Lichenihabitans psoromatis: one gene and its partner. Each later gene encodes a partner of the first gene's protein in a complex. Links are inferred from orthologs where the notes say so. Each region holds a gene or a part of one and is shown on either strand. Other genes may lie near its edges.

Region 1 (5,617 bases):
TCGAGGCTTGCGGCCCCGCGTTGATGACGCCACCACCCGTATAGAACACGGGCTTCTTGGCGCGGGCCATCAGGTCGACGGCCTCGCGGATCTTGTCGAGATCGCCTTTGATCTTCGGCCGATACGTCTTGTGCTGCACGTTGCTCGGCCCCGTATAGGTTCCGAGCGCGAATTGGACGTCCTTTGGGATATCGATCAGCACGGGACCGGGCCGGCCGTGCGAGGCGACATAAAACGCCTCATGCAGGATCCGCGGCAGATCCTCGATGCTCTTCACCAGGTAGTTGTGCTTCGTGCAGTGGCGCGTGATGCCGGTCGTGTCACATTCCTGGAAGGCATCGGAGCCGATCAGGTGGGTCGGAACCTGTCCGGTGATACAAACGAGCGGGATCGAATCCAGCAGCGCGTCGGTCAATCCCGTGACCGCGTTGGTGGCGCCAGGGCCGGATGTGACCAACAGAACTCCGACTTTACCGGAGGAGCGCGCATAACCTTCCGCCGCATGGGCGGCGCCCTGCTCGTGGCGAACCAGAATATGACGGACGCTGGTCTGCTGGAAGATCGCGTCGTAGATCGGCAGGACAGCCCCGCCGGGATAACCGAACAGCGTCGTGACACCCTGATCCTTCAGAGCCTCCACGACCATTTGGGCTCCCGTCATCTGTCTCGACATAGCGTGCTCCGTTCGAACCGTTTTGGCTTTGGCTTGGAGGAATTGCAGGCAATAAAAAAGGCCCTCAAGGGGCCTTCGGGGTCAGCGCCGAACGTGGGAAGCGAGGTTTAACCTCGTCCCGCTCCAGGCGCTGTCGATACTACGAGAATGAGGTTGGACACAATGGCTCCATGCCAGCCGAAATCAAGCTCTGTTGGTATCAGCGGCTTGGAGAAGCGTCAAGCGGATGAGGCGCTCCTTACCGCATCGTTCCGATCAAACGTTCATATTCCGCCTCTGGAACGCCATAGCTGTCGCCTGCGATCTGTTCGAGCATCGGGCGATTGATCACACGGATATTGCCGCGGGTCGCCTTGATGACATGCGATCCCTCGAGCACATGGATGGCCTCGGTGACGCCGGATCGGCGGACCCCCAGCATGACGCCCAGAAATTCATGCGTCAGCGAGAGATCGTCCATCTCGAGCCGGTCATGTGTCATCAGAATCCAGCGCGCGAGCCGCTGGCCGATGATATTGCTCCCATTGGAGACCGCCGTGTAGTTCGTCTGCGTCATGTAAACCTGAACGAACCGCAGCAGCAGCGGCCGGAGCACGATGCTTTTCTCCATGACGTCCATCATGATCGAAACCGGAAGCCGATAGGCATAGCCTTTGCCTTGGACGATATGCATGCACGGGGATCGATCGACGCCAAGAACGACGTTGGAGGGGCCCATGCCGTCGCGCCCATAGATGCCGACCTCGAGCCGACGCCCCTCGGTCGTGATCGCAATCTGCGACATCAGGCCTTGTTCGGGGAAGAATGCAAAGTCGCAAGGCTCGTTTGGCTCGATGATCCGATCACCGAGTGTCCAGGTCACACGTTCGAGGCTGGATGACAGCAAGCCAAATTCGTCAGCCGGGAGTGCGGCCAGGAGACGATTGCGAATGTCCTTTTGATGAAGACCCGACAAAACTCTTCCGCAACCGGAGGGCTCGATCCCAATCAGTCCAACGACTTCATGGAACGATCGCGCCTAGGGCTTCTTTGGTCGAGCGGCATGCCTCGTACGATCGTCACGCGCAGGCGCTCTAAGGCGAGAGCGAACCTCTCTCAGCCGCTTGCGCCCTCAATCAAAGCAAGTGGTCCTTCGTGCATGTCATGAAGCCCAGGCGGCTGCCCTAACAATTGTTAGCAAGCCGCGAATGCGTCGGACCCGCTGACCTTTTGGCAAAGTTGGGACGCTATCTGACGCTTCTCGGGTCGGGCTTCAAAGAAGCGGGTGATGCGTCTAACAAAAAAACATGTTCGAACGCGTTTACACCAAGCTCAGGCTTTCGGATGTTATTTTGGGCCGGGAACCCCAGCTGATCGAACAGGTGGGACGGGTTCGGAGAGTTGAGGCTCACGAAAATTTCGTCCATCAGGGCGAAGCCTCAACGGTGCTGCATTTTCTTCTCACGGGCTACGCCTGCCGCTACAAGCTGCTGTCCGATGGACGTCGGCAGATCGCCGCAATCTTGGTGCCGGGCGACAGTTGCGACCTGCATGGCTTATTGCAAAAGACGCTCGACTACAGCGTCAAGACGCTCACCGATTGCACGATCGTCGAAATTCCTCGCAGCGCCGCGCTCGGCTGGACCGAGACTCACCCCCGCCTCACCCGCGCGCTCTGGTGGTCGTGCATGGCCGACGAAGCCGTGTTGCGCGAATGGCTGGCCAATGTGGCGCGCCACGACGCGCGGCAGCGGATCGCGCATCTCTTCTGCGATCTCCTGTTTCGCTTGCAGGCGGTCGGCCTTGCCGGGGAGAACAGCTACGATTTCCCGCTCACGCAGGAGGAGCTGGGCGACATGACCGGATTGTCGACGGTGCATGTCAACCGAACCTTACAAGAATTGCGGATCGATGGCTCCGTGATCCTCAAGGGTCGTCGCATGACGATCATCGATATCGAACGTTTGAAGACCATCGGGGCGTTCGAGGGCAGTTACCTCAAGGTTTAACCGATCGGCGGGCACTCCGCGCGTTCGTCTGGGCTGGGCATCGCCGCCCTTTCGGCGTTAAAGGTCGGGCCGGACCATTCTCCCGTGCGAGCCGCCATGACGTTATCTCCGATCCAGGCCGACGCGCTATCGCTGCCCGGCATCCGGCACGCTTTCTTCACCCGCGAAGGCGGCGTTTCGACCGGCGTCTATGCTGGGCTGAATGGCGGCGTTGGGTCGCGCGATGCGCCAGAGGCCGTCAAAGAAAACCGAGCTCGCATGGCGCTTTATCTCGGGGTCGCGCCGGACGACCTCGTCGTGCCGTTCCAGATCCATTCGGCCGATGCCCTGCTGATCGACGCCCCCTTTGCGTCAAACGATCGGCCGCGCGTCGATGGCCTCGTGACCAGAACGGCGGGTCTGGCGATCGGTGTGACGGGTGCGGATTGCGGCATCGTGCTCATGGCCGATGCCGAGGCAGGCGTTGTCGGAGCGGTCCATTCGGGCTGGAAGGGCGCGCTGACCGGCGCGCTCGAGGCCACGATCGACACGATGGTGCAGGCCGGTGCGCGGCTCGATGCCATCACGGCCGTGCTCGGCCCGACCATCGGGCAAGCGTCCTACGAGGTGGGGCCGGAATTCGTCGATCGCTTCGTCTCAACCGAGCGGACCAACGCGCGCTTCTTCACGCCCTCCCCCCGCCAGGACCATGCGTTGTTCGATCTCCCGGCCTTCATCGGGGCGCGACTGACGGGCGCCGGCATCGGCCGGTTCGTAGGGCTTGGCCTCGACACCTATCCGGACGAACGCCGCTTCTACAGCTACCGCCGGGCCACGCATCGGGGCGAGCCCGATTATGGCCGCCTGGTCGCGGCCATCGCGCTCGCCGGCTGACGATCAGGTCGTCGGCTGTGTCTTGGCGGCCTTATCGGCCGTCATCAGGTCGACGAACTGACGGAACAGGTAGTGGCTGTCACGCGGGCCGGGCGACGCCTCGGGGTGATGCTGCACAGAGAAGACCGGCTTGCCATTGAGCGCGATGCCGCAATTCGAGCCGTCGAACAACGAGACATGAGTCTGCCTCGCACTCGCCGGCAGGGTCGCGGGATCGACCGCGAAACCATGGTTCATCGACACGATCTCGACCTTGCCGGTGCCGGTATCCTGAACCGGGTGGTTCGCGCCATGGTGGCCCTGGTGCATCTTCATGGTCTTGGCCCCGACCGCCAGGGCCAGCATCTGATGTCCGAGGCAGATGCCGAAGGTCGGCACGCTGTTCTCGATCAGACCTTGAATGACCGGCACCGCATATTTGCCCGTCTCGTCCGGGTCTCCCGGACCATTTGACAGGAACACGCCATCCGGTTTGAGAGCCATGATCTCGTCGAGCCCGGTCGTCGCCGGCACCACGGTCACGGCGCAACCGGCATCGGCCAGCAGCCGCAGGATGTTGCGCTTCACGCCATAGTCGATCGCCACGACCCGATGTTGCGGCGCGGTCTGCTGGCCATAGCCGTCGCCGAGGTTCCAGACCGTCTCGGTCCATTCGTAGCGCTGGCGTGTGCTCACATCCGGCACGAGATCGGTCCCGACGATGCCATGCCAAGCGGCAGCCTGCGCCTTCAAGGCCTCGCGATCGAAACTGCCATCGGGATCATGCGCGATGACGGCATTCGGCATGCCCTTGTCGCGGATCAACGCCGTCAAGGCGCGCGTGTCGATGCCGCCCAGTCCGACGATCCCGCGTCGCTCGAGCCAACGCCCGAGATGCCCGGTTGCGCGATAGCTCGCCGGATCGGTGATCGGCGCATGCAGGATCACGCCGCGGATGCCCGTGGCGGCCGCCATGTTGACGGTTTCGATATCGTCCTCGTTGGTCCCGACATTGCCGATATGCGGGAACGTGAAGGTGATGATCTGCCCGGAGTAGGACGGGTCGGTCAGGATTTCCTCGTAGCCGGTCATCGCCGTGTTAAAGCAGACCTCGCCGACCGAGGTGCCGACGGCGCCGAAACCGACCCCCTCGAAGATCGTGCCATCCGCAAGGATCAGCAGCGCAGTGGCCTTCGGCTCGGTCCAGCCGCCAGTTGTGGTCTCGTCCTGGCTCGTCATCATGGCCTCGAAGTTTGGGAGGGCGGGGGGCGCAAGCGCCCGCTCACGCGCGTTGCATGCGATGTGTTGGGCTGCTCGACGCCTGTCAAGCCGTAAGTCGACGTTGACTTATCAAACCGAGCCCCGACATTGCGCGCATGAGTGCAGCCGCATGAGCTTGTCGTCCGAAGAGGTCGAGCGTTACGCCCGGCATATCGTGCTGCGCGAGATCGGCGGCCCCGGCCAGAACAAGCTGAAGGCGGCTCGCGTTCTGGTGATCGGGGCCGGCGGCCTCGGCGGCCCCGTGTTGCAATATCTCGCAGCCGCCGGCGTCGGCACGCTCGGCATCGCCGATGACGATCACGTTGCGCTGTCGAACCTGCAGCGCCAGGTTTTGTTCGCGACCGACGATATCGGTCGACCCAAGGCCGAGCGGGCCGGCGCGGCGCTGGCGGCCATCAACCCGCATGTCGCGATCGTGCTGCATCCGATGCGGATCACGGCCGACAATGCCGAAGGCTTGATCGCGACTTACGACATCGTCGTCGACGGATCGGATAATTTTGTCACGCGCTACGCCGTCTCCGACGCCTGCTACAGCGCGCGGCGTCCGCTCGTCACCGGCTCGATGGGCACATTCGATGGCGCAGTGACGACGCTGCGGCCGTTCGAGCGCAATGCAGCCGGCACCCCGAACCCGACCTATCGCTGCCTGTTTCCCGAGCCGCCGCCCGAAGGCAGCGTGCCGACCTGCGCCGAGGCGGGGGTGCTGGGCGCACTGACGGGGATCGTCGGGAGCACTATGGCGCTCGAAGTGATCCGCGAAATCGTCGGATTCGGCGAGGGATTGGTCGGCCGGCTTCTGCTGATGGACACCCGCTCGATG
Region 2 (6,586 bases), 780 kb from region 1 along the record:
GTCCAGACGAAACAACGGCCGGATACATCCGGCTGGCTTGAGAGCGCCAGCAACGCGCGGATCAACGCCGATGGGGTTCGACGAGACGGCGAGATCATCAGGCCATGGCCGGCGTCCAGCACGGTCTTCGCGACCGTCAGGACGCGGGCCACGTCGTCCGCGTCGAACCGATGGTGTTGGCTTGGGCCGCCGATCATCATCGCGACCCGGGGCTGCGGAAGGCCGGCCAGCCGCGCATCGGGTGACTGGCGTGACAGATCCAGCGCCGAGGTGGTCAGCCGATGCGGCGATGTCAGCGTCACGATCACGTTGGCTCCCCGCAACGGGTCGTGCTCCGGCACCCAGATCACATCGGCTGCCGTGACGCCGATCCGCGGATCTTTCAGGAAGGCCGTGAAGGTTCGCCCGCGTGACGCGCGTTTCAGCGCTCGCAGCGCCGGTACGGCCCGACGCCCTGACGCAAGCGCGATATCCGGCAGATCACCGGCAAGGGGTCCACCAGGCCGGCCGACTGCGTCTCTCGGGTCGAGCGGGCCGCGAGGCGCGATCCACGACCAGGGTGGACGCGGGCGGACGATGCGCTGCTGTGGATCGAGACCGAGCGCGGCCGCGACACCGAGGCATTGGATGAGATCGCCGGCCTTGCCGTCGGTGACGATCCAGCAGCTCGTCGCGGGGGGGAGAAGCGAGCTTTCAGGATCGAGAGCGAGGTCCGCGTCCGCCACCGGCTAGAGGTTCATCTCGCGGCGCAGCCAATAGGCGAACTGATAGGCGAGAGAATCGACCCGAATGGCATCGATGCCTTCGGTGTAATAAGCGCCGCTATAGCTCGGCGACAGGGTCGTCAGCACGTGCGTGGACGCGATCTCCCGTCCACCGCTCATCACGATGCCGTCGCCCTCGATGGTATCGTTGGGGCCGATCGCGTCGACCGTGTAACCGCCCGCATAGGACGTGAGAGACATGTAGCGAATCCGCGCCACCAGCGTTGGCGCCCGCGGATCCGTTGGTGTCAGCAGATCGGCGAAGACTTTTCGCATTTGGCCGGGCAGCACTCGTTGCAAGGCGGCCGCCGATCCGCCGCCGCCATATTGCAGCAGCGGCGAGGTATCGACCCCGATCGCGCGGAATGAAGTTGCGGCTTGCGCCGATGCGGAACCCGCGACGGCAACGAGCGGCACCGCGACGATTGCGCCTAAGAAGCGGCGGCGATCCAGCATTGACATCTCCACACGCGAGGCCGAAACCGGCTTACTTGAAGGTCACTTTCAGGATTTCGTAGCTTTTGCCGCCGCCGGGCGTGTTGACCTCGACGGTGTCGCCCGGCTTCTTGCCGATCAGAGCACGCGCTGTCGGAGACGTGATCGAAACCTTGCCGCTCTTCACATCGGCTTCGTTCTCGCCGACGATCTGATAGACCTTCTCCTCGTCCGTATCTTCGTCCACCAGCGTCACCGTCGCGCCGAACATGACGCTCGAGCCGGAGAGTTTGGAGACGTCGATCACCTCGGCGCGCGACAAGCGGTCCTCGAGTTCGGCAATCCGCCCCTCGTTATGCGACTGCGCTTCCTTCGCGGCGTGATATTCGGCATTTTCGGAAAGGTCGCCGTGCGAGCGAGCTTCGGCGATCGCCTGAATGATGCGAGGCCGTTCTTCCTGCTGACGCATCTTCAATTCCGCTTCCAGCGCGGAATGGCCAAATGCGGTCATCGGCACTTTATCCATGAGCTTCGTCTCTTTCGGCATCACATCGAGGTCGGTGCAAACGCAACGCCTCGCGCTTTCGTTCAAGTCCCGCGACCGGTCGCCGGCCGGGATGGATCCTCATCGGCGAAAATCGCTTCGCCGTCGTGGCCTGACAATAAGCCATCGCGGTCAAACCGTCATCAGCTTGACCGCGATTGATCAGGGTCGATGGAGCGGCAGGTCGCCGTCCCATCATGTTTTAGTGAAAGTAATCCTGCAAGGCGCGGATCTGCAGATCACCGCCGCGATAGGCTTGGATCCCCTGCGTGGCCGCCACCGCGCCCGCCAGCGTCGTGTAATAGGGCACTTTGTGAAGCAGAGCGGCCTGGCGGATCGAGCGCGAGTCAGACAGCGCCTGCGCGCCTTCGGTGGTGTTGATCACCAGTTGAATCTCGCCATTCTTGATGAGGTCGACCACATGCGGCCGACCCTCCGACACCTTGTTGATCTTCTGCGCCGACAGCCCGGACGCCTGCAGCGCCCGCAGGGTGCCACCCGTCGCCTGGATCTTGAAGCCGAGATCGAGCAGCAATTCGATGCTGGCCATGATGCGCGGCTTGTCGCTGTCCTTTACCGAAACGAACACCGTACCGGCGGTCGGCACCTTGGTGCCCCCGCCGAGTTGGCTTTTCGCGAAGGCCACGGCGAACGAGCGAGCAAGCCCGATCACTTCGCCGGTCGACCGCATTTCCGGGCCGAGCACGGTATCGACGTTGGGAAAACGAGCGAACGGGAAGACGGCTTCTTTCACGCCGACATGCTGTTCTTTGGCCCGAGATCCGAGATCGAAGGACGCGAGCTTCTCGCCCGCCATCACGCGCGAGGCGATCTTGGCCAGCGGCAAGTTGATGACCTTGGAGACGAACGGCACGGTGCGGGAGGCACGCGGGTTGACCTCGAGCACGTAGATCTCGCCGTCCTTGATCGCATATTGCACGTTCATCAGGCCGCCGACGTCGAGTGCCAGAGCAAGCTTCTTGGTCTGTGCCTCGATCTCGGCCATGACCTCCGGGGTCAGCGAATGGGGCGGCAACGAGCAGGCCGAATCGCCCGAATGGATACCCGCCTCCTCGATATGCTCCATGATGCCGGCCACGAACACCTCCGTGCCGTCGCAAAGCGCATCGACGTCGATCTCGGTCGCGTCCGACAGATAGCGGTCGAACAGCAGCGGATTGGTGCCCAGCACCGTGTTGATCTGACCGGTCTTGTCGTTCGGATAGCGCGCCTTCACGTCGGACGGCACCAGCCCGGGTAATGTGCCGAGCAGGTAATCGTCGAGCGCTTGCCCGTCCCGGATCACCGCCATGGCACGGCCGCCAAGCACATAGGAGGGTCGAACGACCAGCGGAAGGCCGAGGCTTGCGACGACGAGGCGCGATTGCTCGACCGAATAGGCAATGCCGTTCTTCGGCTGCTTCAATCCGAGCTTATCGAGCAGCCGCTTGAAGCGGTCGCGATCCTCCGCGAGATCGATCGAATCGACAGAGGTGCCGAGCACCGGAATGCCGGCCTTCTCGAGCGCGGTCGCGAGCTTCAGCGGCGTCTGGCCGCCGAACTGCACGATGACGCCCTTCAGGGTTCCGTTTTCCTGTTCCTTGCGGAGGATCGCCAGCACGTCTTCGGCCGTCAGTGGCTCAAAATAGAGACGGTCGGAGGTGTCATAATCGGTCGACACGGTCTCCGGGTTGCAATTGATCATGATGGTTTCGTAGCCGGCGTCGCTCAATGCGAAACAGGCATGGCAGCAGCAATAGTCGAACTCGATGCCCTGTCCAATCCGGTTCGGACCACCGCCGAGAATCACGATCTTGTCGCGATCGGTCGGGCGAGCCTCGTCGGCGGGAGCACCGGCGAGCGCGCCATGGCTTCCGAAAGGAGCCGCATAAGTCGAATACATGTAGGCGGTCGGCGAGGCGAATTCGGCCGCGCAGGTGTCGATCCGCTTATAGACCGGCACGACGCCGAGCGCGTGTCGCAAGGCCGCGATCTCTGTTTCGGCCATGCCCGACAGCGCGGCGAGCCGCGAATCGGCAAAGCCGGCCGCCTTGAGGCTTCGCAGGTTGCCGGCGGTCTTCGGCACCCCGAAACGACGGACTTTGGTTTCAAGATCGACGATCTCCTGCAACCGCTCGATGAACCAGCGATCGATCCGGCAAACCTCGTAGATATCGTCGTGGCTCATGCCGTGACGGAGCGCCTGCGCGACATTGAGCAGCCGATCGGGGGTCGGGCGGCCCAGCGCGGCCCGGAGGGTCGCCCGATCGTCGCCCCGTCCGAGCCCTTCGATCTCGATCTCGTCGAGACCCGACAAGCCGGTTTCGAGCGAGCGAAGCGCCTTTTGCAGGCTTTCGGCAAAGGTCCGGCCGATTGCCATCGCTTCGCCGACCGACTTCATCGAGGTCGTAAGGATCGGGTCGGCGCCCGGAAATTTCTCAAATGCGAACCGCGGGATTTTAGTGACGACATAGTCGATCGTGGGTTCGAACGAGGCCGGCGTGGCGCCGCCCGTAATGTCGTTGGCGATCTCGTCGAGCGTGTAGCCAACCGCGAGTTTCGCGGCCACGCGGGCGATCGGGAAGCCGGTCGCTTTCGAGGCCAAGGCGGAGGAGCGCGACACGCGAGGGTTCATCTCGATCACGATCATCCGCCCGTTCTCGGGGTTGATCGCGAATTGCACGTTGGAGCCGCCGGTTTCGACGCCGATCTCGCGCAGGACCGCGAGACTCGCGTCCCGCATGATCTGATATTCCTTGTCGGTCAGCGTCAGAGCCGGCGCGACCGTGATGCTGTCGCCCGTATGGACGCCCATCGGATCGATATTTTCGATCGAGCAGACGATGATGCAATTGTCCGCCTTGTCGCGGACCACCTCCATCTCGAACTCCTTCCAGCCCAGCACGCTTTCCTCGACCAACACGTTGCTGGTCGGGGAGGCGTCGATGCCGCGCTCGATGATGTCGATGAATTCGGCCTTGTTGTAGGCGATGCCGCCGCCGGTTCCGCCCATCGTGAAGGACGGCCGGATGATGGCCGGCAGGCCGATATCGTCGATGATCGCCAAGGCTTCGGACAAGGAGCTGATCTGATGCGAGCGGGGCGTATCCAGGCCGATTTTCGTCATCGCGTCGCGGAACAATTCGCGATCTTCGGCCTTGTCGATCGCGGCCGCCGTGGCGCCGATCAATTCGACATCATGCTCCGCCAAGGTGCCCATCTTTTCGAGCGCCAGCGCGCAATTCAGCGCCGTCTGGCCGCCCATCGTCGGCAGGAGCGCGAAGCCGCCCGGCACGGCGTGCCGCTCCAACGCGATAATCTTAGCCACGATGTCGGGCGTGATCGGCTCGACATAGGTGCGATCCGCCATGTCCGGATCGGTCATGATCGTGGCCGGGTTCGAATTGACCAGGACGATCCGATAGCCTTCCTCGCGCAGAGCCTTGCAGGCCTGGGTCCCGGAATAATCAAATTCGCACGCTTGCCCGATAACAATCGGACCGGCGCCGATGATCATGACTGTCGAGATATCGGTCCGTTTCGGCATCATGTCCCCAGGGCGGCAAGAGCCGCAATTGCGCGTCGGCCGCGATCAAACACGCGCCGTTCTAAGCGGGGGCGGAACGGCTGGCGATGAAAACGGCTGGTTTTTCTTAGCTCCGGACATGAGTCCGGCCGGCGGGTGTCAGTAGACGGAAAGTGACCAATTGGAAAGCGCGCTCGCGCGAGGTCGGCGCCTCGACACAAAAATGCCCGGCACGGGAGGCCGGGCATTCGGTTCAATGACGCGTCAGATCAGCCAGGCGGCAGATCACATGGGCGGAACGATACCGTCCTTGCCGACCGCCATGAAGCCCTTGTCGAACGTATCCGGCGCAGTGCCCGGAGCCGCCGCCATGAACACGGCCGCGCCCGGCTTCACGTCCGCCGCCGTTGCGCCCACGATCGTCACGATCGGAACGTTCGGCGGGATCGTCACTTTCTTCTCGCCACCCTTGTACGACAGCGTCACGGTCTGGCCGTCCACACCCTGAACGGGGTTGCTGACGGTGGCATTGGTCATCTGGCTGTTGGGCTTCAGATCCCACCCGTAATCGCCCTCACCGGTGCCGCGCATCGCGTCCGGAAACACCACGACTTCGAGGGCCTTGGCGCCATCCGGCCCGACCGTGTTGGCGGTGCCGATGAAGGTGCCTTGCTTGATGTCGGCCAGCGACGCCTTGACGACCCCGGCCACTTTCCAATTGTCGCCGAGCGTGAGCGTCACGTCCTTGCCTTCGCGGGTCTTGATCGTCACCTTCGCGCCATCGACGGACGCAACCGTGCCGCGAACGTGGACCGGGTCGGCCGCAAATGCGCTGACGCCGGAGAGAAGCAGGAGCGCGCCGGCGGCCGCCGCGACTGTTGAGTGTGAAAACGTCATGGGATGATCTTTCATTGGCAGAACCCCGGGCCTGCCGTCCGCTCGGTCGCGGGGCAAGCAACGGGTATGCGCGTTGGATCGGAGCAGGCCGAACGAGCCGGGCTGCTGAACGAGAACCGCTCGGTCATTCATACGAACGCCGAAGGACGATGATTACGTCGCCTTAAAACGAAAAAGAGCCGAACAATCGTTCGGCTCTGATCCCCTCCTGACACAACCGATCCGTCGGATCAGTGACCCAGCGGCTCGTCGTCGACTTCTTCGATCTCGGCTTCGACCAGACAGAACGCCGGAACGGTGCCGGTCTTGATGTCGTCGCTCATCTCGCCGTACCAGAGAACCTGGACGCCTTCGGCGCCCTCTCCCGTCACGATCATGGCCGGGCCACCGGCCTTGAGTTGAACGATATCGCCCTTTTTG

What was found.
Region 2: the proteins of carA (region 1) and carB are in contact, whole or in part, in a solved structure (PDB 1KEE), measured with the Escherichia coli proteins. The link is inferred for Lichenihabitans psoromatis from one-to-one orthologs.

The regions. Positions count from the first base shown.
Region 1 is NZ_CP036515.1:1,228,921-1,234,537, forward strand. Bases 2,646-5,617 are described here. They hold carA (glutamine-hydrolyzing carbamoyl-phosphate synthase small subunit), read right to left. Parts: upstream 4,753-5,617; coding sequence 3,538-4,752; downstream 2,646-3,537. Other genes in these bases: EY713_RS05740 (Crp/Fnr family transcriptional regulator), read left to right, coding at 2,646-2,661; EY713_RS05745 (purine nucleoside phosphorylase YfiH/LACC1 family protein), read left to right, coding at 2,758-3,534; EY713_RS05755 (HesA/MoeB/ThiF family protein), read left to right, coding at 4,904-5,617. In the rest of the region: EY713_RS05730 (acetolactate synthase 3 large subunit), read right to left, coding at 1-673; EY713_RS05735 (Crp/Fnr family transcriptional regulator), read right to left, coding at 912-1,628; more of EY713_RS05740, read left to right, coding at 2,098-2,645. UniProt on the Escherichia coli protein: Small subunit of the glutamine-dependent carbamoyl phosphate synthetase (CPSase).
Region 2 is NZ_CP036515.1:445,611-452,196, forward strand. What follows is about bases 1,746-5,686. They hold carB (carbamoyl-phosphate synthase large subunit), read right to left. Parts: upstream 5,291-5,686; coding sequence 1,946-5,290; downstream 1,746-1,945. Other genes in these bases: EY713_RS02150 (hypothetical protein), read right to left, coding at 5,555-5,686. Outside these bases: EY713_RS02130 (mitochondrial fission ELM1 family protein), read right to left, coding at 1-725; EY713_RS02135 (hypothetical protein), read right to left, coding at 729-1,220; transcription elongation factor GreA, read right to left, coding at 1,252-1,725; more of EY713_RS02150, read right to left, coding at 5,687-6,166; EY713_RS02155 (DUF2158 domain-containing protein), read right to left, coding at 6,397-6,586. UniProt on the Escherichia coli protein: Large subunit of the glutamine-dependent carbamoyl phosphate synthetase (CPSase).